DNA from 2 places in the Ewingella allii genome. Region 1 is predicted to be linked to the other one. Evidence: predicted binding sites of a transcription regulator. Region 1 holds the regulator's gene; the other holds the start of a gene.
What was found. The regulator Fur, encoded in region 1, represses iron uptake genes when iron is present. The targets are predictions, from matches to a motif close to ATAATAATGAGAACNACTATCAA.
Positions count from the first base shown of each region.

Region 2: a site for Fur is predicted at 2,255-2,277, ahead of sufA (Fe-S cluster assembly scaffold SufA). Genes of this name have one in related genera too.

Region 1 covers NZ_JAWUDN010000001.1:264,039-275,312, reverse strand. Annotated here, with positions in the region: gene kdpE (two-component system response regulator KdpE) at 1-251, shown strand, start outside; gene SBO83_RS01300 (DUF3861 domain-containing protein) at 258-569, opposite strand; gene SBO83_RS01295 (helix-turn-helix transcriptional regulator) at 569-1,270, opposite strand; gene pgm (phosphoglucomutase (alpha-D-glucose-1,6-bisphosphate-dependent)) at 1,471-3,114, opposite strand; gene seqA (replication initiation negative regulator SeqA) at 3,139-3,696, opposite strand; gene ybfF (esterase) at 3,924-4,706, shown strand; gene ybfE (LexA regulated protein) at 4,966-5,247, shown strand; gene SBO83_RS01270 (methyl-accepting chemotaxis protein) at 5,314-6,978, opposite strand; gene fldA (flavodoxin FldA) at 7,451-7,978, shown strand; gene fur (ferric iron uptake transcriptional regulator) at 8,259-8,714, shown strand; gene chiQ (ChiQ/YbfN family lipoprotein) at 8,922-9,260, opposite strand; gene chiP (chitoporin ChiP) at 9,299-10,723, opposite strand; gene glnS (glutamine--tRNA ligase) at 11,269-11,274, opposite strand, start outside.
Region 2 covers NZ_JAWUDN010000001.1:654,155-665,428, reverse strand. Annotated here, with positions in the region: gene sufC (Fe-S cluster assembly ATPase SufC) at 1-107, opposite strand, end outside; gene sufB (Fe-S cluster assembly protein SufB) at 281-1,804, opposite strand; gene sufA (Fe-S cluster assembly scaffold SufA) at 1,835-2,206, opposite strand; gene SBO83_RS03225 (hypothetical protein) at 2,700-3,104, shown strand; gene menI (1,4-dihydroxy-2-naphthoyl-CoA hydrolase) at 3,203-3,619, opposite strand; gene ydiJ (D-2-hydroxyglutarate dehydrogenase YdiJ) at 3,635-6,691, opposite strand; gene ydiK (AI-2E family transporter YdiK) at 6,961-8,058, shown strand; RNA gene rprA (antisense sRNA RprA) at 8,267-8,377, shown strand; gene ppsA (phosphoenolpyruvate synthase) at 8,517-10,895, opposite strand.

The sequences.
Region 1 (11,274 bases):
TGCAGCGCAATGGCGAAGATTTACACCTGACGCCGATTGAGTTTCGCCTGCTGGCGGAGCTGCTGGCTAACAGTGGGAAAGTGATCACCCAGCGGCAATTATTGAGCCACGTCTGGGGGCCAAACTACGTCGAGCACAGCCACTATCTGCGAATTTATATGGGCCATTTGCGGCAGAAGCTGGAAGTCGATGCCACCCGTCCACGCCATCTGTTGACTGAAACGGGCGTCGGCTACCGATTCCTGCCCTAACCTGCTTTACTCTTCCCGCTCGCGCACTTTGCCGGTTTTCAGCAGCATCATGAAATCCTTAAAGGCGGTGCGCAGAGGGTCGAACAGCGGATGCTTGCGGTTCTCCATCATGGTTTCGGAGAATAACTTCAATCCCACGGCAAAAGCCGCCGTTTTCTCTTCGCCAAAGCCCAAATCTTCCCGCGCCTGCAAACGCTTCACAATGCCCAAAATCTCATCGTGGTTCTCAGCTTCGAACACCAGCGTTTCGGCTTCCAGAGGATCGCCGTGCTTGTCAGTTAATGGCTCTACGGTGATGCGATAACGGTAACCCGGCATTATTTTTTCTCCTCAGAATGAGCATTTTTAGAAGACGCAGCGGCCAGTTCGGCGTCGATGGCGGCGAATTCGGCTTCAATGCTTTCTACCGCTTTGACCAGCGTGGCATTAACGCGGGCCACCTGCTCGGCACTCAAATCGCCGCGCATCATATTGCCGCGCAGCACGCGTTTCAGACGGTGCATGGCGTCTGAGATACCTTCCGCCAAGTTGCCACCGCGCGGTCGCGTTGCGCCAGCCAGACGGGCGAAGATGATGTCGACCACTTCCTGATGCTGCGCCAGCTCGACTTTACCGGCTTCGGTAATTTGGTAGCTTTTGCGGCCATTGCCGGTGGCGACAGCTTCCAGAAAGTCTTGCTCTTCCAGCAGGGTCAGCGTCGGGTAAATCACCCCAGGGCTTGGCACATAGAGGCCAGACGAGGCTTCTTCAATCGCTTTAATCAGCTCATAGCCGTGGCTTGGCTTTTTCGCCACCAGCGCCAGCAGCACGCGGCGCAGGTCGCCGTGCTCAAACAGCCGCTGTACGCGCTCGCCGTGACGCCCTTCCCCACGACCGCCGCGACGGCCTTCGCCGCGCTCATCGCGATCGCCAAAATGATGACGCCCGCCGCGACGCATATCGCGATGACCGTGACGGTGATGCCCCTCTTCGCGGCATCCGTGGCCGCGATGGCGGCCTTCGAACAGTTTGCTAAACATAGATTCAATCCTTAAAAACAGGGTTATTTAGATATATCGAATTGTTTTCGATATATCTAAACTAGATCGAATTTCAGCCGTCAGCAAGTCGAAAATGCAATTTCGATATATCTTTTTTATGACAGGGGGAATTTCAGAAGGCGCAGAAAGCAAAAAAGCGCTGAAGATTCAGCGCTTTGTTTTTGGAGCAGAGGTCGGGATTACTTGGCGTCGGCGAGCACTTTGCTGACGATATCCACGGCTTCTTTTTCGATTTTTTCGCGGTGCTCGGCACCCAGGAAGCTTTCACAATAGATTTTGTAAGCTTCTTCAGTACCGGACGGACGCGCGGCGAACCAGCCATTTTTGGTCATCACTTTCAGACCGCCGATGGAAGCCCCGTTGCCCGGCGCGTTGGTCAGCCGGGCGGTGATTGGGTCACCGGCCAGCGTGTCGGCTTTCACCTGCTCAGGAGAAAGCTTGGACAGCGCGGCTTTCTGCGCGTGAGTGGCAGGTGCCTGAATACGGTTGTAACTTGGCGCACCAAAGCGAGCCGCCAGCGCATTGTAGTGCTCTTGCGGGTTCTTGCCGGTGACGGCGGTGATCTCAGCCGCCAGCAGGCACATGATGATGCCGTCTTTGTCGGTGGACCAAGGCGTACCGTCGAAACGCAAGAAGGACGCCCCGGCGCTCTCTTCGCCGCCGAAGCCGAAGCTGCCGTCAAACAGGCCGTCTACGAACCATTTGAAGCCCACTGGCACTTCCACCAGCTTGCGGCCCAGATCTTCGACCACGCGATCAATCATCGCGCTGGAGACCAGCGTTTTGCCGACGGCGACCTCTTTGCCCCACTGCGGACGGTGCTGGAACAGGTATTGAATCGCTACCGCCAGATAGTGGTTCGGGTTCATCAAACCGGCTGGGGTGACGATGCCGTGGCGGTCGTAATCCGGGTCATTGGCGAAGGCCAAATCGAACTTGTCGCGCAGCGCCAGCAGGCCCGCCATCGCGGATTCAGACGAGCAGTCCATGCGGATCACGCCGTCGTGGTCGAGATGCATAAAGCGGAAAGTCTGATCGACCGAGTCGTTCACCAGCGTCAAATCTAATTCGTAATGCTTAGCAATACGCTTCCAGTATTCGATACCGGAACCGCCGAGTGGGTCAACGCCCAGCTTCAGGCCCGCTTTTTGAATCGCCTTCATGTCGACGATTTCGCCAAGGCTTTCCACATAAGGCTGAACCAAGTCTACGGCTTGCAGATGGCCGCTTTTCCATGCCGCGTCGAGAGACTGACGCTGAACGCCGGCCAGCTTGACCGCCAGCAGCGCATTGGCACGTTTTTCGATCACTGACGTCAGGTCAGTATCAGCCGGGCCGCCATTGGTTGGGTTGTACTTGATGCCACCGTCTTCTGGCGGGTTGTGCGATGGGGTGATGACGATGCCATCAGCCAAAATGCCGCCTTTGCGATTGTGGGTCAGGATAGCGTGAGAAACCGCAGGCGTCGGCGTGTAGCCATTATCTTCCTGCACAATCACGTCAACGCCGTTGGCCGTCAGCACTTCCAGCACGGAAATAAAGGCCGGTTCGGACAGCGCATGGGTATCTTTGCCCACGTAGCAAGGACCGGTAGTGCCCTGCTCTTTGCGCACTTCAGCAATTGCCTGAGCAATCGCCAGAATGTGGTTTTCGTTGAAGCTATGACGCAACGCGCTACCGCGATGGCCGGAAGTCCCAAACTTCACCGCGTGGGCAGTGTTCGCCGGGTCCGGTTGCAGAACGTAATATTGTGACGTCAACTGCGCCACATTGATTAAATCGCTTTGCTGAGCAGGTTGTCCTGCACGAGGGTTATTAGCCACGTGTGCATCTCCCTTACGCTGAAATTAGAGGGTACCGCAGACTTTGTCGGTCAGTTCTTGTGGGAACTGCATCAACTGCATGATGTGTTCAATCATGCTGCGTTTGCGATCTGTGTTGGTATTCGTGATAACCCAATACGGCGTTCCAGGAACGTGTTTAGGCTTAGTATGGTTACCGTTTTGCAGCAATGTCTGCTGGTCGCCGGCGAAATAGGTGCGCGTACGGCCGTGCAGAGAGTCCGTCGCCGCAGCAAATTCTTTAGGATTCAGACAGTACAATGTAGTCAGGATCAGCATGAAACGGTTCACTGCCTTGGTCTGTTCTGCATAGTCATCAGAAAGCAGCAGTTCGCGCACGGCACGGACTTTATCACGCGCGGTGTTAGCAGCAACGACAGGCGTTTTCTCTGCGGCAGTGGCGGCAGCAACCTGCGCGCCCGCATTGGCAGGAGGGGTTTTCGCTTCCTGCCCGGCAGAAAACTTCAGCATACGGCGCAAAATATCCGACGCACTTTCACCGATATGCTGCGTATGGCTGGCAATATAACGGTAGAGTTCTTCGTCAACCTCAATAGTTTTCATCTTTTTCCAGTACTGTTTTTTCTACTTAATTCGTTCGAAAAGGATTATACAAACTTCTGCGCGTTAACGAACAGGCCGCAACACAAAAAGCAGATTTATCCCGCTTTCTGCTCACGCCTGCTGCAAACTGCTTCGCAGCGCGAAATCCCAATCAGGTATCTGGCTAAAACTTTCCGGTTTAAAAATTTTCAGCAACTCATGATAACCTAATGAGATTGTTTATCTGCATGAACTTCACCATGAAATTACATTATCGTCTGCAAGAATCTGCCCAGCCCGAGAATCAAACCCTGCCCGTTTTGCTGATCCACGGCCTGTTCGGCACGCTGGATAATCTCGGGGTATTGGCGCGCGACTTGAAACAGCAGCATCAGGTGCTGCAGGTAGACATGCGTAACCATGGCCAGTCGGGGCGTTCGGATGACATGTCTTATGCCGCCATGGCGCAGGACTTATTGGATACCATGGATGACGTCGGCTTCGAAAAAGCCTTAGTGATTGGCCACTCGATGGGTGGCAAAGCCGCCATGGCGATGACCGCGCTGGCCCCCGAGCGGATAGAAAAACTGGTGGCGATTGATATCGCGCCGGTGGATTATGACACTCGCCGCCACGACGAAATTTTTGCCGCGGTTAACGCCGTGAGCGACACCAAGGCTGGCGACCGCCAGTCCGCCGCCGAGTGCATGCGTCAATATATAGATGAAGAAGGCGTGATTCAGTTCTTGCTGAAATCCTTCCAGCAGGGCGAGTGGCGTTTCAACGTGCCTGTGCTGATGGCCGAGTACGCGAAAATCATCGGCTGGGAAAACATTCCCGCGTGGAACCACCCTGCGCTCTTTATTCGCGGCGGCCTGTCGCCTTATGTGCAAGATAAGTACCGCGACGCCATTGCCAGCCAATTCCCTCAGGCGCGCGCCCACGTGGTCGCAGGAACCGGCCATTGGGTTCATGCAGAAAAACCTGACGCGGTGCTTCGTGCTGTACACCGTTTCATCGATGAGGCTTGATGTTTAATAAGCTGGGGATAAATTGTGCAAAAAGCCTGCATAACTTAATCATTTAGCTATAAATTTGGGCTTTTAACCGTTGTGAATCGCGGCGCGGCTAGGGTATGATTGCGCGCTAAAATTTTGCCGCCCCAAACTGGGTATAAGTTGTGCGGGGCGTCTCGAAGTTGGGTTGGGTGATTAGCCCGAAATATGTAAGGCAATCGTCAGAAACGGCGTGCCGTTTTCCGATGTAACTTTCCTGGTTTTACCGCTACCTATGGCAAAAGAACAACTGGATCGCACGACGCTTGATCTGTTCGCAGATGATCGCCGTCCGGGGCGTCCGAAAACAAATCCGCTTTCACGAGATGAGCAGCTTAGGATTAATAAGCGCAATCAACTTCGTCGCGATAAAGCGAGCGGTTTGCGACGCGTCGAGCTAAAAATTAATGCAGAAGCTGTTGATACGCTCAACAAGCTTGCCGAAGAACGCAATATCAGTCGTAGTGAGTTGATTGAAGAGATGCTATTGGCGCATCTGAATCATCACGAAAGCTGAACCTCAGCGGGCAGCCAGTTCTGGCTACCCGCTCATTTTAGGTTGCTTACAACCCGCTAGCCTTAGTTAAAACTTTTCCCAATTATCACTGCTTTTGGCGGCAGATGCCCCCAAGTCCGGGCGCAGTAAAGGTGCGCGCTGAGATGCAACCTGATGCTGTCCCACGCGCGTCACGCTGTCGCGCAGTTTGAAGGTCGCCACGGCGTTGTTCAGCAATGCCGCCTGCTCTTCCAGAGACACCGCGGCCTGCGACGCCTCTTCCACCAGCGCGGCGTTTTGCTGCGTCACGCTATCCATCTGCGTCACCGCCACGGCCACCTGGCTAATCCCTTTGCTCTGCTCATCCGACGCCGAGGCAATTTCCGCCATAATGTCGGTAACGTGGGTTATCGAGCGCACCACGTCATCCATGGTGTTACCCGCCTGCTCAACCAATTTCGAACCATTATCCACGCGGGAGACGGACTCGCTGATCAGCTGTTCAATCTCCTTCGCCGCCTGCGCGCTGCGCTGGGCTAGATTACGCACTTCGCTGGCAACCACGGCAAAACCGCGCCCCTGCTCGCCCGCGCGCGCTGCCTCAACCGCCGCATTCAGCGCCAAAATATTGGTCTGGAAAGCAATGCTGTTGATCACCGCCGTTATCTCAGCAATCTTTTTCGAGCTGCCGGAGATGTCCTTCATGGTGCTAACCACATCAGCGACAATGTTGCCGCCCTTGCGCGCCGTGGCAGAGGCTTCCACCACCAGCTGGCTGGCGTGATGAGCATTGTCGGCGTTGTGTTTCACCGTCGCGGTCAGCTGTTCCATGCTGGCGGCCGTCTCTTCCAGCGCCGAGGCCTGCTGCTCGGTGCGCGAGGAGAGGTCATTGTTACCGGCAGAAATTTCAGAAGCGCCCTGATAGATGCTATTGGTGCAGTTGCGAATGGTTTGCACGGTGTTGATCAGGCTGTTTTGCATCACGTTGAGCAATGGAATCAGCTTCCCGGCGCAGTTTTTACCAAACTCCTCCAGATTGTGGGTCAAGTCGCCGCGCGCAATCACCGCAAACTGGTCACGGATTTTATTCAGCGGTTTAACTAATCCCCACACCAGATAGCGATCGGTGATAAACAGAATCACCATGCCCAGCGCGAAAGCCACCAGAAGAATGATTTTGCTCATTTGCGTCAAATAGGCTGATTGCGCTTCCGTGCGCTTTAATGCTTCAGCAATCAATGCATTGGCTTTCTCAACCGAGGCGCCAAACTTGACGCTGTACGGCACAACGTTGACGGTAGAAATCTGCTTATAAGCCTCGGCGTTCTTGCTGCTCGCGGCGTTGAACAGCGGCGTAGCGCCCTGCTCCGCCAGATTAGTCCAGTCAGTAATAAGCTGCTGCACCACGGCGTCATCCAGTCCCGGATGCGGGGATTTTTTAAACGCAGCCAGTGCGTCAGTCATATTGGTCAGCGCCAGTTTCGCGCCATCGAATAACTCCGGTTTCTGGTTAGGGTCGTTTTGTAACGCTGACATCGCACGAGTCAAACGCGTTTGGGTTCTAAAATATTGATCGCTTCCTTTATGAATCAAGGTGAGATCGTTGACTAATGCCACGTTAATCTCGGCATTTCTGGTCAGAGAGTTGAGTGAAGTTACGGTATAGATAGCCACGCCCGCCCACATGACGCTAAATGTACCGAGAATGACTAGTATTGCGGTCCTGATGGTAATATTTTTCAAAAATTGCACGATGTGCCTCTCGTGAAACAGCTCTGTTTCTTTTTATGTGTATTAACGGGGATGCGGAGAATCAAAACAGGTCGCCGGAAGGCATAGGCCGCGGGACATGTTGAACACCTCTCCGGGCATCGATTGCTTGTACTGACGAGTTTCCTCTCGCTTCATCTATCGGCGCTGGATGGGTAAAATTTAGGAGCAACGTGAAATTCTTTCAGTTTTGCTTAGGGAGTGCGCACTTTGTATGAGCCGAATAACCATACAAAACACACAAAGGCGATAACGCTCGCCGGCAATGCTCGATAAACTTGTTAGTTAACTGCAAGCTGCGTAGAGGCATGTTCTCTGCGTGATGAGTTTGTTATTATTTGCGGCATTATTGCCTAGGGTATATTTCCGCTATCCTCACTCCGCCAATCAAATGGCCGAGGCAACGGATAGTTAGGATCAGGCTTTTCATTGAGAACAAGAGGTTAGAAATCTTATGGCCGTAGTAGGAATCTTCTTTGGATCCGATACAGGTAACACCGAAAACATCGCAAAAATGATCCAAAAGCAGTTGGGTAAAGATGTTGCCGAGGTACATGACATTGCGAAAAGCAGCAAAGAGGATTTGGAAAAATTCGATATTTTGCTGATCGGCATTCCAACCTGGTATTACGGCGAAGCACAGTGTGACTGGGACGACTTTTTCCCATCGCTGGAAGAGATAGATTTCGAAGGTAAGCTGGTTGCCCTGTTTGGCTGTGGCGATCAGGAAGATTATGCCGAATACTTCTGTGATGCGATGGGCACCGTGCGTGACATCATCGAGCCACGCGGCGCGGTTATCGTAGGACACTGGCCAACAGCCGGTTATCACTACGAAGCCTCTAAAGGTATGGCGGATGACACTCACTTCATCGGCCTGGCGATTGACGAAGACCGTCAACCAGAACTGACCAATGAGCGCGTGGATGCATGGGTGAAACAGATCACCGAAGAATTAAGTTTAGCTGAAATCATTGGCTGATCATGAGCTGATAGCAAGAAAGGCCCTGAGTCGTTGATTACACGTCGAAAGGGCCAATCTATTACTGAAATTAACAATTTAACCGCTACAAAATTGTAACTTTCAGCGGTATCAAGGTACACTTAGATCTTGGTTTATTCTATTGATCAAGCCGTTGCGATCTGATCGCGACAGTCGTGAAAAGTGTGATCTTCGTTAACAGATCCCCCTATTCACCATGAACTGATACCACAGGCTTCATGCCTCAACGTGACAAGCATAGTAACAGGACTGAATCCGCATGACTGACAATAATACCGCACTGAAGAAAGCTGGCTTAAAAGTCACGCTTCCGCGACTTAAGATCCTGGAAGTGCTGCAAGCGCCGGAAGGTCATCACGTCAGCGCGGAAGATTTGTACAAACAATTAATTGATATGGGTGAAGAGATTGGTCTGGCGACGGTTTACCGCGTTCTGAACCAATTTGATGACGCAGGTATCGTTACCCGTCATAACTTCGAAGGCGGCAAATCTGTTTTCGAACTGACCCAACAGCATCACCACGACCACCTGATTTGCCTTGATTGCGGCCGCGTTATTGAATTCCGCGATGAGTCAATCGAAGCACGTCAGCGTGAGATTGCGAAGAAACATGGCATTAAACTGACTAACCACAGCCTCTATCTGTACGGCCACTGCGAACTGGGTGACTGCCGTGAAGATGACAGCCTGCATAACGATAAACCAGCACTGTAATTGCAGTTCTGTAGTCATGCGTTATGTTCTGCCTGAGATGGAGCAGAACTAAAATTAGCCGCTGAAAAGCGGTTTTTTTTATGCCTAATTTCCTCCCCGCTCGATTCAGACATTAAAAAACCCCGATCTCTGCATCCGAAATCGGGGTTCTTCATTGTGGCTGGCGGCAAGGCTGACTGCCCTGCCGCTTGCGCCCGTCAACTCACCTTACTTCATGGCGCTCGGCGAGTTGTTGGCTTTGATCTCCTGCCAGATTTTACCGCAATCCTCGGCATAGCTTTGACCATCGCCGGTTTTACGCGCCGTCAGGCATTTCTGGTAGTCGATAACCCGCACGGTTTCTTTCTTCGCAAACGCCTCATGGGCTTTCTCTTTCTGCAGCGATTCCAGAATGGTCTGGCAGGTCGCTAGCTTATCGGCTTCGCCATTCGAGGTATTGATACAGTTGGTGTAAGAGTGACGAAGCTGGTCGGCCTTACTGGCACTCGGGTCAGAACAAGCGCCTAGCAAAGCGACAGAAGCCACCACCAACAACATATTTTTAATCGATTTCATTTTCATTATTTTTTACCCAGAGTCCGATATTAGAAAATGGTGAATGGCGCAATAACAATGAACTTCACGTCTTTCTCATCCTGGAAGATGTTGCCGTAGCCACCGCCCCAGCTTGGGATGTCGGAATGGTTGTCATACTGGGTATAGTGAAGCTTGAACAAGGTGCCTTTGGCACGGCCGCCCTGCACGGTGTACAGCGCATCGAGGCTCCACGCACTCTCTTTCAAGCGCTGGCTCTGGTCGTAAATCGGGTTGGAGCTTGGTTTTGCATCCCACGCATAAACGTAAGAACCGCCCACCGCGAAGCCCGGAAGATCCCATTTCGCCAAGTCATACAGCACGCCCGCGTACAATGCTTTTTCGCCGTTGGCGTTGAAGTCGGAACGGTTGTCCCACCACACGTCAAGACGGCCGTTAGAAGAAGAATAGGTAGGGGTCATGCGTTGCAGGAAATAACCTTGGTTACCATCGGCCTTAACCATGGTGCCTTCCAGACGCCAGTTAAATTGCCCGGTGGTGTAGCCGAAGGTCAGCGCCTGCAACCAAGCCATGCCGTCGTACAGACTGTTTGGATCGCTGCTGTCACCAATTTTGTCTTTCGAGCCGTAGAACTGATAGCTGGTGGTCAGTGGGTTACCCGCCAGCTCAAGTTTATAAGAGGCCTTTCCAAAGTATTGGTCAACGTAGTTCTCGGCTTGGCCAAAAGCCGCTTCCAGCACGAAGTCATTTTTGAAGTCGTATTTCGCGCCCAGTGAGTGGATGTAGGAGACGCCGGTGGTCCGGTCAGCGCGGCGGAAATCATCCATCTCAAGGTGCCATGGGGATTTGTACTCATCGGCCCACATATAGGAGAAACTCAGCTCGCCCGGGTCACCAAAGTCGTGTTTGTAGCCCGCTTCGGCACCGCGATAAGTGCCCGGCATAAAGCTCCAGTGCGGCGCAATCAGCGTCTGGCCGGTGGGTTGGATATAGCCTGCATGACCCCAGAAGCCGCCATATTTAAATTTACCCGCTGCTTTATACAGGCTGACCCCGCCTTTATCGCCAGAGTAATCTTCGTCATAAGCATGGTTGCTGGAAGAAAACGCGATTTCGTTTGGGTGGCCGCTGTCACTGGCTTCGGCAAGCTCGACCGCGGTGAAGGCCGCGAGATCAATACCGAACATATCCCAAGCGTAACCTGATGAGAAATCGAGGTTTAAGTTAGCGGTAGAGTGAGAGAGGTTGGTGGAGTATTTATTATAGTCTGGGTTATTCACCGTCACTTTGCTGCCGTCAGGACGGGTTTCTTCTTTGGTTTTATTCAGATCTTTTCTGTCACGTTCACGCTGCCAGTAATAAATTCCGCCGGTCAGCGTTGAATCGTCAATAAAGCCTGCCGCTTGGGCTTCCGGCATACTCATCAAGCCGCCGCCTAACAAGGTTCCAGCGAGCGCCAGAGAAATCGGTTTCATTCTTGCTCTTGGGTTAAGGCCAGCCGCGACCCTGCCCCTGTTAAATTGACTCAACATGGGAAATCCTCTTTTTGACTTGAAAGTTAACGCAAACCCAAACGGGTAATAGGCCAGTCGCTAATAGCGAAACCAGCACTGTAAACAAGGTTTAGACTATTTTTCGCGGCGCGAATTATCAATCAGTAATTAAATACAAATATCAGAAACATGACAAAGTGCACATAAATATGTATTTATGTTACAAAAGGATGAAAAGATTGAATTTAATTGAATTATTAAAAATAAACCATATAAATCAATAAATTAAATAACAACAAAACTCTGACAGTGTAATATTTCAGTGATAATTCATAAAAATGCATCAGCGATCACATATTTATCCGCAAGCATTAATTCGTGTTAAGAAATAAAATTTTGATAGTTTTTATGCTTAGCGATTTGGATAAATAAAATAAAGAAGGGAATGAATGTGACTGAGGGGAAATTTTGGACATAAAAAAACGCAGCCAAGGCTGCGTTTTTAACAGGGTTAATCACTCGCGCGATTAAAC
Region 2 (11,274 bases), 390 kb from region 1:
TTCGGGCCCATAATAGCGTGCACTTCCCCTGGTTTGATCTCGAGATCAAGCCCTTTAAGAATTTCCTTTTCTTCGACACGGACTTTTAAATTCTTGATGCTTAACATACGTATCCTTGAGTTTGCGCCTGCGCGCTCATAATTCTGTGGTTCTTTCACTGGTTCAGTCGTTCAATTTCCAGCGCTCGTCTAAATCGTCTTCTCACGGGAAAGAAGTGGGTGGACGAGCGGGAAAAGCGTCAGTTCTCTTTATATAGCGTTGTTATATAAGAGAAAGAGAATCACCCGACGCTGTGCTCAAGGCTGATAGCCAGAAGCTTCTGGGCCTCAACGGCAAACTCCAGCGGCAGCTCAGAGAAGACATCCTTACAGAAGCCATTAACAATCATCGAAATCGCATCGTCTTCGCTGATACCACGTTGTAAGCAGTAGAACAGCTGGTCGTCGCCGATTTTCGAAGTTGTTGCTTCGTGCTCAAGCTGGGCAGTGTTATTGCGCACTTCCACATAAGGGAAAGTGTGCGCGGCGCTGTCAGGGCCGATGAGCATGGAGTCACACTGAGTAAAGTTACGGGCATTCTCGGCAGTTGGCAGAATCTTCACCAGACCGCGATAGCTGTTCTGGCTGTGACCGGCTGAGATACCTTTAGAAATAATGGTCGACTTGGTGTTTTTACCAATGTGGATCATTTTGGTACCCGTATCTGCCTGCTGCTTGCCGCTGGTCAGCGCCACGGAGAAGAATTCCCCGATTGAGTTATCCCCTTTAAGGATAACGCTCGGGTATTTCCACGTGATCGCGGAGCCAGTTTCAGACTGCGTCCAAGACATTTTTGAACCTGAACCTTCGCACAGTGCGCGTTTGGTCACGAAGTTCAGTATCCCGCCGCTGCTGTCTTTGCTGCCGGAGAACCAGTTCTGCACGGTGGAATATTTCACTTCAGCATCTTTATGCAGAATGACTTCAACCACCGCCGCGTGCAGCTGATAGGTGTCGCGCACCGGGGCAGAACAGCCCTCGATGTAGCTCACATAGCTGCCTTCATCGGCAATCAGAATGGTGCGTTCGAACTGGCCGGTTTTCGCCGCGTTAATACGGAAATAGGTGGACAGTTCCATCGGGCAGCGCACGCCTTTTGGTACATAAACGAAAGTACCGTCAGACGCCACGGCGGCATTCAGTGCAGCAAAGAAGTTATCTTGCGCAGGCACCACGGTACCGAGGTACTTGCGTACCAGATCCGGGTATTCATGAATGGCTTCGCCGAAGGAGCAGAAAATCACGCCCGATTCAGACAGCTTTTCACGGTAAGTGGTGGAGACGGAAACGGAGTCAAAGATGGCGTCGACCGCCACTTCTTTGCCTTCACGCACCGGAACACCCAGCTGTTCGAAGGCTTTCTCAACTTCGCTGGTCAGGTAATTTTTGCCGTCAACGGCAGGCACGCCCAGCGCATCGGCCGGCGGCTGCTGCGTGGCACCCGGCTGAGAACCACAGGTATCGTCACAGCTGCCGCAGGAAGGTGCGGAGTAGTAGCTGTAATCCTGATAATCGAGGGGCGTGTAGTACGCTTTCAACCAGTGTGGCTCTTCCATTTTCAGCCAAGCATGATAAGCCTGCAGACGGAACTCCAGCATCCACTCAGGCTCATTGCGCTTCGCGGAAATGGCACGCACCACATCTTCGTTGATGCCAGATGCTAATTCATCGGTTGCCAGCTGAGTGAAGAACCCTTCCTTGTATTTCGTCTCCTCGCCGACCCAAGACTGCACATTGTCTGGAATTTCTACGTTGCTTCGTGACATGTTGGTTACATCGCTTCGTTTACAATAATGTTAGACACCAAAGCTCTCGCCACACCCGCAGGCATGTTGAGCTTTAGGATTATTGAATTTAAATATCTGATTCAGTCCTTCGCGGACGAAATCCACCTCGGTGCCATCAATGAAAGGCATTGCCTTCAACGGGATGAACAACTTGGCACCATCGTGTTCAAACACCAGATCATCGCCGGCTGGCTGCTTAGTCAGATCGAGGACATACGCGAAACCTGCGCAGCCTGACTGCTTCACAGAGAGCTGTAGCCCTTTAACTTCTGGATCTTGGTTGATGAGCGTTTTGACCTGCTTAGCCGCAGAGTCAGTCAACGTCACACCTTTCCAAATGTTCTCATCTAAAGAGAACGTGCCGACTGTTTCAGTTTGCATCTGTCCTACCTCATCGTTTCAGGGTCATAGACAAGACCTATTGTGCCTATTCTAGTGATAACAGGTATCACTTCAACCTCTTGTTTTAAGAGGGTATAGCGATTTAGCGTGAGGAACTTCACTCTACGCTTACGCTTTCCAAGGCTGGCCGCTGGCGGGTCTTCAACACCGCGACCATCAACTAATTGAATAAGTTGTCAATTTTTTGTTAAAAAAAATCTAATTGCCGATTTTCAATCGGAAAAAATAATGTTCCTGATCACTATTATAAAACATTCATCGGAAATACCTATTTATGAATTCGTTCTTTTATAGTCAGGAAATGCCTTTTTTCGCCCCTATTTCCGCACTTTTAACAGGGATATTCCGCTTATTTATAGGTCTACAAATCGATAAATAAAAATCCACTGGCTGATTGATCACCCGCCGCTTTGCAAATATGATAAGTTCCACTTTGATAATGGTTATCATTCACAAAATTGGACTGCTGCTAATGACTCAATCGGTTAATGCATGGCTGCAAACTAAAATCGACGAATACAAATTCAGCGTGCGTGATGCCACGGTAGATTTTTATATGGCGGAAGCCGCGCTGCAAAGAGTCGACGCCGAAATCAGCCAGCTCAAGCGCTTCAATAGTATCTGTCTGGACATGGCGAACATGTGCCTGCAAAACGGTGATGACCACAGCTACCTTCACGCGCTGTGTAAATTACATAACCGACTTATTTTAGAAATAAATACCGCCCACCGTAATGAGCTATTCCGCGTGCAGAGTTATCACTTTGCTCGCCATACGTTGAAACTGATTTGTCACTATTATGCCATGATGGGCATCTGGGAAAAAGCGACAGCCTTTCAAACTGACTTTGTTAAACGCGTCCCTTTTCAGCTTTAAAGACATTTCAATCGATTAGCCGCCAGGCTTGTCGCAAATAAAAGGCAGACATAGGGAAATATGTCTGCCTGATGCACTTCCATTAACATTTCAGTCGATCAATCGATGATCATCGTGGTTAGCCGCGAAATGCAGCACAGCCTCTCCTGCTCATCGAAAATTTCAATCTGCCACACCTGATTGCGCCTGCCGGTGTGCAGGGCGCGGCACACGCCCTTCACCCTGCCCTTGGTTGCCGAGCGCAGGTGGTTGGCGTTGATCTCGACGCCCACCACTTTCTGCTCGCCCTCGCTGCACAGGTAGCCCGCCATCGAACCCATCGACTCCGCCAGCACCACGGAAGCGCCGCCGTGCAACAGGCCGAACGGCTGGGTGGTCCTTTGGTCGACAGGCATGGTGGCCTCAAGATGGTCGTCAGCCAGCAGCGTGAACTCAATGCCCACGTGCCCGACCATGCAGCCCTGCCCGCTGGCGTTTAGCGCCTCAAGGGTGGTTTGCCGTTTCCACAATGTCATAGGGTTTCCTTTCCGTTAAGGGATCATTTCCAGCAAGGCTTGCAAAGGATGCCGCAGCCCATTGCCTTCAATACGTTTTACCTGACTGCGGCACGAATAGCCGGTCGCCAGACAGCGCTGGCGCGGCAGACGCTGTAAGGATTGGTGCCATGACAGCTCGTAAATACCTAGCGAGTTTTGAATATTCTTGCTCTCGTGGCCGTAAGTCCCCGCCATGCCGCAGCAGCCGACGCTGACGTTTTCCAGCTTGGCGCCGTAGCGGGCGAAAATATCCCCCCACTGCTTGCCGCTGGTTGGCAGCGCCGTGCTTTCCGTACAGTGGCCGAACAGATACCAAGACTCGCCGCTTTGCTGCTGCTCCGGGCGATCCGCCAGCAAGGTGCTCAGCCACTCGTGGACCAATTGCACCTCAAACGAGCCGCGAGCTTCGCCCAGGATCTCTTTGTATTCATCGCGATAGCAAAGCACCAAGGCAGGATCGACCCCCACCAGCGGCATGCCCAACTGCGCCACGCGGTTGAGGAAGATGGAAGTTTTCTTGGCGGTTTTGGCGAAACGCTGCAAGAAGCCTTTGATGTGCTGCGCCTTGCCGTTCGGTGAAAACGGCAGCAAGACGGGCTTCAAGCCCAGCTTCTCTACTAGCCGCACGAAATCGGCCACCACCTGTGCATCGTAATAGCTGGTGAAGGGGTCCTGCACAATCAGTACATACTGGTTGCGCTGGGAAGGACTAATTTTCTCCAACTGCTCCAGCGTCATGGTGGTCGCGTTATGCCCCAGCAGCTGTTGGCGCAGGGTTGGCGTAGATAGCAGCGGCAGATCGACCATGCCGATGCTTTTGCGACTCATCTCTCGCACCCAAGGCTGGCTAAAGAAGAAGTTGAACACCTTCGGCACCTTCGCCATCAGCGGCGTATAGCTTTCCACTCCAGCGACCAAATGGTCACGCATCGGGCGAAGATAGCGCGTGTGGTAGAGCTGCAAGAAGCGCGAGCGGAAGCCCGGCACGTCGATTTTTATCGGGCACTGGGTCGAGCAAGCCTTACAGGCCAGACAGCCGGACATCGCCTCTTTCACTTCATGAGAGAAATCGTACTCGCCCTTATTGGCATGCCAGGTATTGCGCGTCCGGTCGATAAGCCCGCGGAAGCTCACTCCTTGCTGCGGCAAGGCATTTTCCAGCGCCAGCGGATCTACGCCCTGCTCTGCCAGTAGGCGCAGCCATTCGCGCACCAGCCCGGCACGGCCTTTCGGCGAGTGAATGCGGCTGCCGGTAATTTTCATTGACGGGCACATCGGGCTTTTCACATCAAAGTTAAAGCACAGGCCGTTGCCGTTACACTCCATTGCGCCACGGAAGGACTGGCGAACCTCGAGAGGAATCCGTCGATCAAAGGTGCCGCGCTTGACCGCGTCCACTTTCATCATCGGCTCGTCGTTGTCTAAAGGCGCACAAATCTTGCCGGGGTTGAGCCGATTGTCCGGGTCGAAGACCGATTTAATGCGGCGCAGCTCGTGGAACAGCTCTTCGCCGAAGAACGCCGGGCTGTATTCGGCGCGGAAGCCTTTACCATGCTCGCCCCACAACAGGCCGCCGTATTTGGCAGTTAACGCCACTACTTGGTCAGAAATCTGCTTCAGCAGGACTTCTTGTTGCGGGTCACACATATCCAGAGCCGGGCGGACGTGAAGCACCCCGGCGTCGACGTGGCCGAACATGCCGTAACTCAGGTTATGGCTGTCGAGCAGTGCGCGGAATTCAACAATATAGTCAGCCAGATGCTGCGGCGGCACGCAGGTGTCTTCGGCAAACGGCAGCGGCTTGGCCTGCCCTTTGGCATTCCCTAGCAGGCCGACGGCCTTTTTGCGCATATTGTAAATACGCTCAATGCCCGGCAGGTCGGCGCAAATCTGATAGCCAATCACCCCGGCTTCGCCGTCGCTGATTAAACTGTCGAGACGTTCACAAAGCGATTCAACCTGACGCTCGATCAACACGCCGTCATCACCTGCGAACTCGACAATATTCAGCCCCTGCATGTCTTTGCCGGGGACGTCGGTAATGTAGTCACGCACGGTGTGCCAGACGATATCTTCCCGCGCCAGATTCAGCACTTTGGAGTCGACCGTTTCCACCGACAGGGCATTGGCCTCAACCATCAGCGGCGCATTGCGCAGCGCGGAGTTGAAAGAGTCATATTTAATATTGACCAGACGGCGCACTTTCGGGATTGGCGTGATGTTCAGCCGCGCTTCGGTGATAAAGGCCAGCGATCCTTCTGAACCCGTGAGGATGCGAGTCAGGTTGAAGTTTTGCAGGTCGTCGCTTAATACGTGGCGCAAGTCATAACCGGTGAGGAAGCGGTTAAGTTTGGGGAATTTTTCGATAACCAGCGCGCGGTTGTCGCGGCAGCTATCTAACACGGTGCGATAAATCCGACCAATCACCGAATTCTCTTCACCCAGCTTGTCAGCCAGCGCCGTCGGCATGGAGGTGGTGTCGAGCATCTCGCCGCCAATCACAATCGCCCGCAGCCCGAGAACGTGGTCTGAGGTTTTGCCATACACCAGTGAACCCTGACCCGAAGCGTCGGTGTTGATCATGCCACCCAGCGTCGCGCGGTTACTGGTCGACAGCTCAGGGGAGAAGAAATAGCCGAGTGGGCGCAAATAGTCATTCAGCTGGTCTTTAATCACCCCCGCTTCAACCTTCACCCAGCCCTGCTCGACGTTAACATCTAGGATGCGATTCATATGACGGGACATATCAACCACAATTCCCCGGTTTAACGACTGGCCGTTGGTGCCAGTACCACCGCCGCGCGGGGTGAATACCAGAGATTTAAAACGCTCCTGCCCGGCGAGACGCGCCAATAAGGCCACGTCAGAGGTCGCCATCGGGAACAGCACGGCATCCGGCAATAACTGATAGACGCTATTGTCGGTCGCCATCGTCAATCTATCGGCGTAGCTGGTTGTCACATCGCCGGTGAACCCGTCTTTTTTTAACGCTTCCAAAAAATCGAGCACCAGTTGAATGACGCCGGGTGCCTGTGAAATCTGTGGGATCATTTATTTCGACTCTATTTTGTTGTTGTTTGCCGGGCCCTGTTCATTACCCAACATAAAAACTAACATACTTCGTTTTCAAGCGCTTCGTCTGCGTAAGGTTGACTATAATCATCCACCGATAGCGCCTGCGCGCACAGATGTCTGGCGCAACAAAAAGTGCGATCTATTGTCCAAAAATGAAGAAATGCTCCATGCTTATCCAGTTATGAAAAGCAGTATTTGTCCGTAATATGTGGGCTTAAGCCTTGTTTTTACTATGAGAACCAAGAATGAATCTCCCGATGAAGCGTTATGATTTACCTCAAATTATGTTTGGGGTGCTGTTTATTGCTCTGATGACGGTGGCCAGTATTTGGGTTGTTCAACCCTTTATTTTAGGCTTTGCTTGGGCTGGCATGGTGGTTATCGCCACCTGGCCGTTAATGATCAAATTGCAAAGATTGCTCTGGGGTAAGCGTTTTCTGGCGGTGATAGTGATGACGCTGCTGTTAATTCTGCTTTTCGTTTTACCTATCGCGCTGCTGGTCAGCAGCGCGATTGAAAATGGTACACCACTGGTCGAACTCGCCAGCAACCCTTCAAGCCTGCATATGCCGGACTTTAAATGGCTACAGGCTATCCCGCTGGTGGGACACAAGCTCTACAGCGGCTGGCACTCGCTGATTAACGGCGGCGGTAGCGCGTTGATGGGTAAGGTTCAGCCATATGTCGGTCAGACTGCCTCGTGGTTTGTCACTCAGGCCGGACATTTGGGTCGCTTCATCGTCCACTGTTCTCTGATGCTGCTATTCAGCGCCCTGCTTTATAGCCGTGGCGAACAGGTTGGCATGGGCATCCGCCACTTTGCCATCCGCCTGGCAGCCGATCGCGGCGACGCGGCGGTTATCCTTGCGGGTCAAGCCATCCGTGCTGTCGCGCTGGGCGTGGTAGTTACTGCGATTGTGCAGTCCGTATTGGGCGGCATTGGTTTAGCCATCGCCGGTATTCCTTACGCTACCGTGCTGACCGTGGTGATGTTCGTTTGCTGCGTAGCGCAAATCGGGCCACTGCTGGTGCTGATCCCGGCAATCGTCTGGCTGTACTGGACCGGCGACAATACCTGGGGGACAGTGCTGCTGGTGTGGAGCTGTGTGGTGGGTTCACTCGACAACGTGCTGCGTCCGGTCCTCATCCGAATGGGCGCTGACTTACCGATGCTGCTGATTCTATCAGGGGTTATCGGTGGCTTGTTCGCCTTCGGCATGATTGGTCTGTTTATCGGTCCGGTCGTTCTGGCAGTCTCTTATCGCCTGATTTCCTTATGGGTTAACGAAGCGCCAGAACCTGAGAAAAATATCGATCAGGTGGTAAAAGCGCTCGACGAGTAAGACTTAAAAACGCCGCCTGCACGCGCTTTAAGCAAGCGTTTTGCAGGTGGCATTTTCTCTTCTTTTATCCCCTCGCAATAAAACTTCCGCGCAATTTCTCTTTGGCATTTTTCTCATTCATAAACCCAGTTAATTAGTTAACTATCGAAATAATTACTATTAAGAGTATTCTTACAGACTGAAAGACTATGCAACCCTAGTATTGTTAACAGTTTGGATTTCAACCTCCTGATTTATATGCAAGCTTTCCCCTAGCTGGCATAAAACGAAATTGCTGTGTGTAGTCTTTGCCTGTCTCCAATGACGGGCCTTTTTTTGTCCATCATTCAGCAAATCGCTCGAAAAACCCTCCTCTTATTTACCCCCACTGATCCCTTATTTTGCCCCTTTGGCCATAAAAAAAGCCGTGGCTTAGGGCCACGGCTTATAAGTGTTGGGTGTTCAGCAATACTTGCCGATTATTTCTTTTCTGCCAGCGCCAGCCAGGTTTGCACTACGGTGTCTGGGTTAAGGGACAAGCTGTCGATCCCCTCCTCCATTAACCATTGCGCGAAGTCCTGATGGTCAGAAGGCCCCTGCCCGCAGATACCCACGTATTTGCCCTGTTTCTTGGCGGCTTTAATTGCCATCGACAGCAGTGCCTTGACTGCCTCGTTGCGCTCGTCAAAGAGTTCAGACACCACGCCAGAATCTCGGTCAAGGCCCAAAGTCAGCTGGGTCATGTCGTTAGAGCCGATTGAGAAGCCGTCGAAGTGCTCGAGGAATTGCTCAGCCAGCAAGGCGTTGGAAGGGATCTCACACATCATGATCACTTTCAGGGCATTTTCGCCACGTTTCAGACCTTGCCGCGCCAGCTCGGCCACTACGGCTTCAGCCTGCGCCACGGTACGCACAAACGGGATCATCACTTCAACGTTCGTGAGATCCATATCGTTACGCACTCGCTTCATGGCTTCACACTCGAGGGCGAAGCAGTCGCGGAAGTTGTCCGACACATAGCGGCCCGCGCCACGGAAGCCCAGCATCGGGTTCTCTTCGTGTGGCTCGTACTTCTCGCCACCCACCAGATTGGCGTATTCGTTAGACTTAAAGTCAGACAGACGCACAATCACGCGTTTTGGCCAGAAGGCAGCGCCAAGGGTGGCGATCCCTTCCGTCAAACGCGCCACGTAGTATTCACGCGGGCTATCGTAACCTTGGATAAGCTTGCTGATCTCTTCCTGCAATGCCGGTTCCTGCTGGTCGAATTCCAGCAAGGCTTTTGGATGCACGCCGATCATGCGGTTGATGATGAACTCAAGACGCGCCAGCCCCACCCCTTCATTCGGCAGACAGGCAAAGTCGAAGGCGCGGTCAGGGTTACCGATGTTCATCATGATTTTCAGCGGCAGCTCTGGCAGTTCGTTAACTTCCGAACTTTGCACGCTGAAGTCCAGCTCATCTTCGTAGACATAGCCGGTGTCGCCTTCGGAGCAAGATACCGTAACTTTCTGGTTCTCTTTTAGCCTCTCAGTGGCGTCGCCGCAGCCTACCACCGCCGGAATGCCCAGTTCGCGGGCAATAATAGCCGCATGGCAGGTACGCCCGCCGCGATTGGTGACAATCGCCGAGGCTTTCTTCATGATCGGTTCCCAATCGGGATCGGTCATGTCAGTGACCAAAATGTCACCGGCTTTAACATGGTGCATTTCGCTGATGTCATGGATGATTTTCACCGGACCCGCGCCAATGCGATGCCCGATAGCACGCCCTTCCACCAACACTTTGCTGCTGCCATTGAGCTGGTAGCGCTCCATCACCTGCCCGTTAGAACGGACGGTCTCTGGGCGTGCCTGCACAATGTAGAGTTTGTTATTGTGACCATCCTTGGCCCACTCGATATCCATCGGCCGGCCATAGTGTTTTTCAATTAATAATGCCTGACGCGCTAACGCCTGAATCTCTTCATCGGTCAGCGAGAAGCGATCGCTTAGCTCAGCGGGCACATCTTCAATCTGCACCTGCTTGCCGTGCTCTTGGCTGTCGGCATAGACCATGCGGATCTTTTTTGACCCCATGGTGCGGCGCACGATGGCCGGTTTGTTTTTGGCAAGCGTTGGTTTGTGGACGTAGAACTCGTCAGGGTTCACCGCGCCCTGCACCACCATCTCGCCCAACCCGTAGGCGGACGTGATGAACACCACCTGATCAAAACCGGACTCAGTATCAATGGTGAACATCACGCCTGCGGCGGCCAAATCAGAACGCACCATGCGCTGAACCCCGGCGGATAGCGCCACGCCGCGATGGTCATAGCCCTGATGCACGCGATAAGAGATCGCACGATCATTAAATAAGGATGCATACACGTGCTTGATGGCCGTCAAAATGGCATCAAAGCCCTGTACGTTAAGAAAGGTTTCCTGCTGGCCAGCAAACGACGCGTCTGGCATATCTTCGGCAGTGGCGGAAGAGCGCACGGCGAAGGAGGCGTCTTTTTCACCTTCAGACAATTGCTGATAGGCCTGGCGGATATCTTTTTCCAGCTCTGGCTGGAAAGGTGTTTCCACAATCCACTGACGGATCTGCGCGCCGGCTTTGGTCAACTGGGCAATGTCGTCCACATCAATGCTATCGAGCAAATCGTGGATGCGCGTGTTGACGCCGCTCTGGTCCAAAAAGTCATTAAAGGCTTTTGAACTGGTCGCAAAGCCATTGGGTACGGATACGCCCAAATCAGACAGATTGGTGATCATTTCCCCCAAGGACGCATTCTTACCCCCGACCTTGTCAACGTCGTTCATACCTAACTGGTTGTACCAGATAACATTGCGTAAATCGGGTTCGAGATTGGCCATGAAACAATCCTTTCTTAATTTCAATAGGCTGCTGACGAATAAGCAGACTAATAGTTGATGTACGGAAATTGGCGTATTACTGAAAAACGGTCAGTTATTTCAGACTAGCATAGAGAACAATAATCTTTGGACAGGTGAATCGATCCAGCAACTGAAACTATTTCTGTTTAAGAAAATTCCAAAGCTGGCACCATCCAGCTTGCTGTAAAAAACCAGTAATTCCTTACAAATCAGGAAGACATGCAACACACTCTCCTCTTGCCAACCACCTTACGCCTAATGCTGAATCTCTGCTGAAGCAAATCAAAACTCTGCGTAACACCTCGGAAAAAATAAAATGTCATTTCATTTTTCTCAGTCAATTTGCGCAATATCTCGC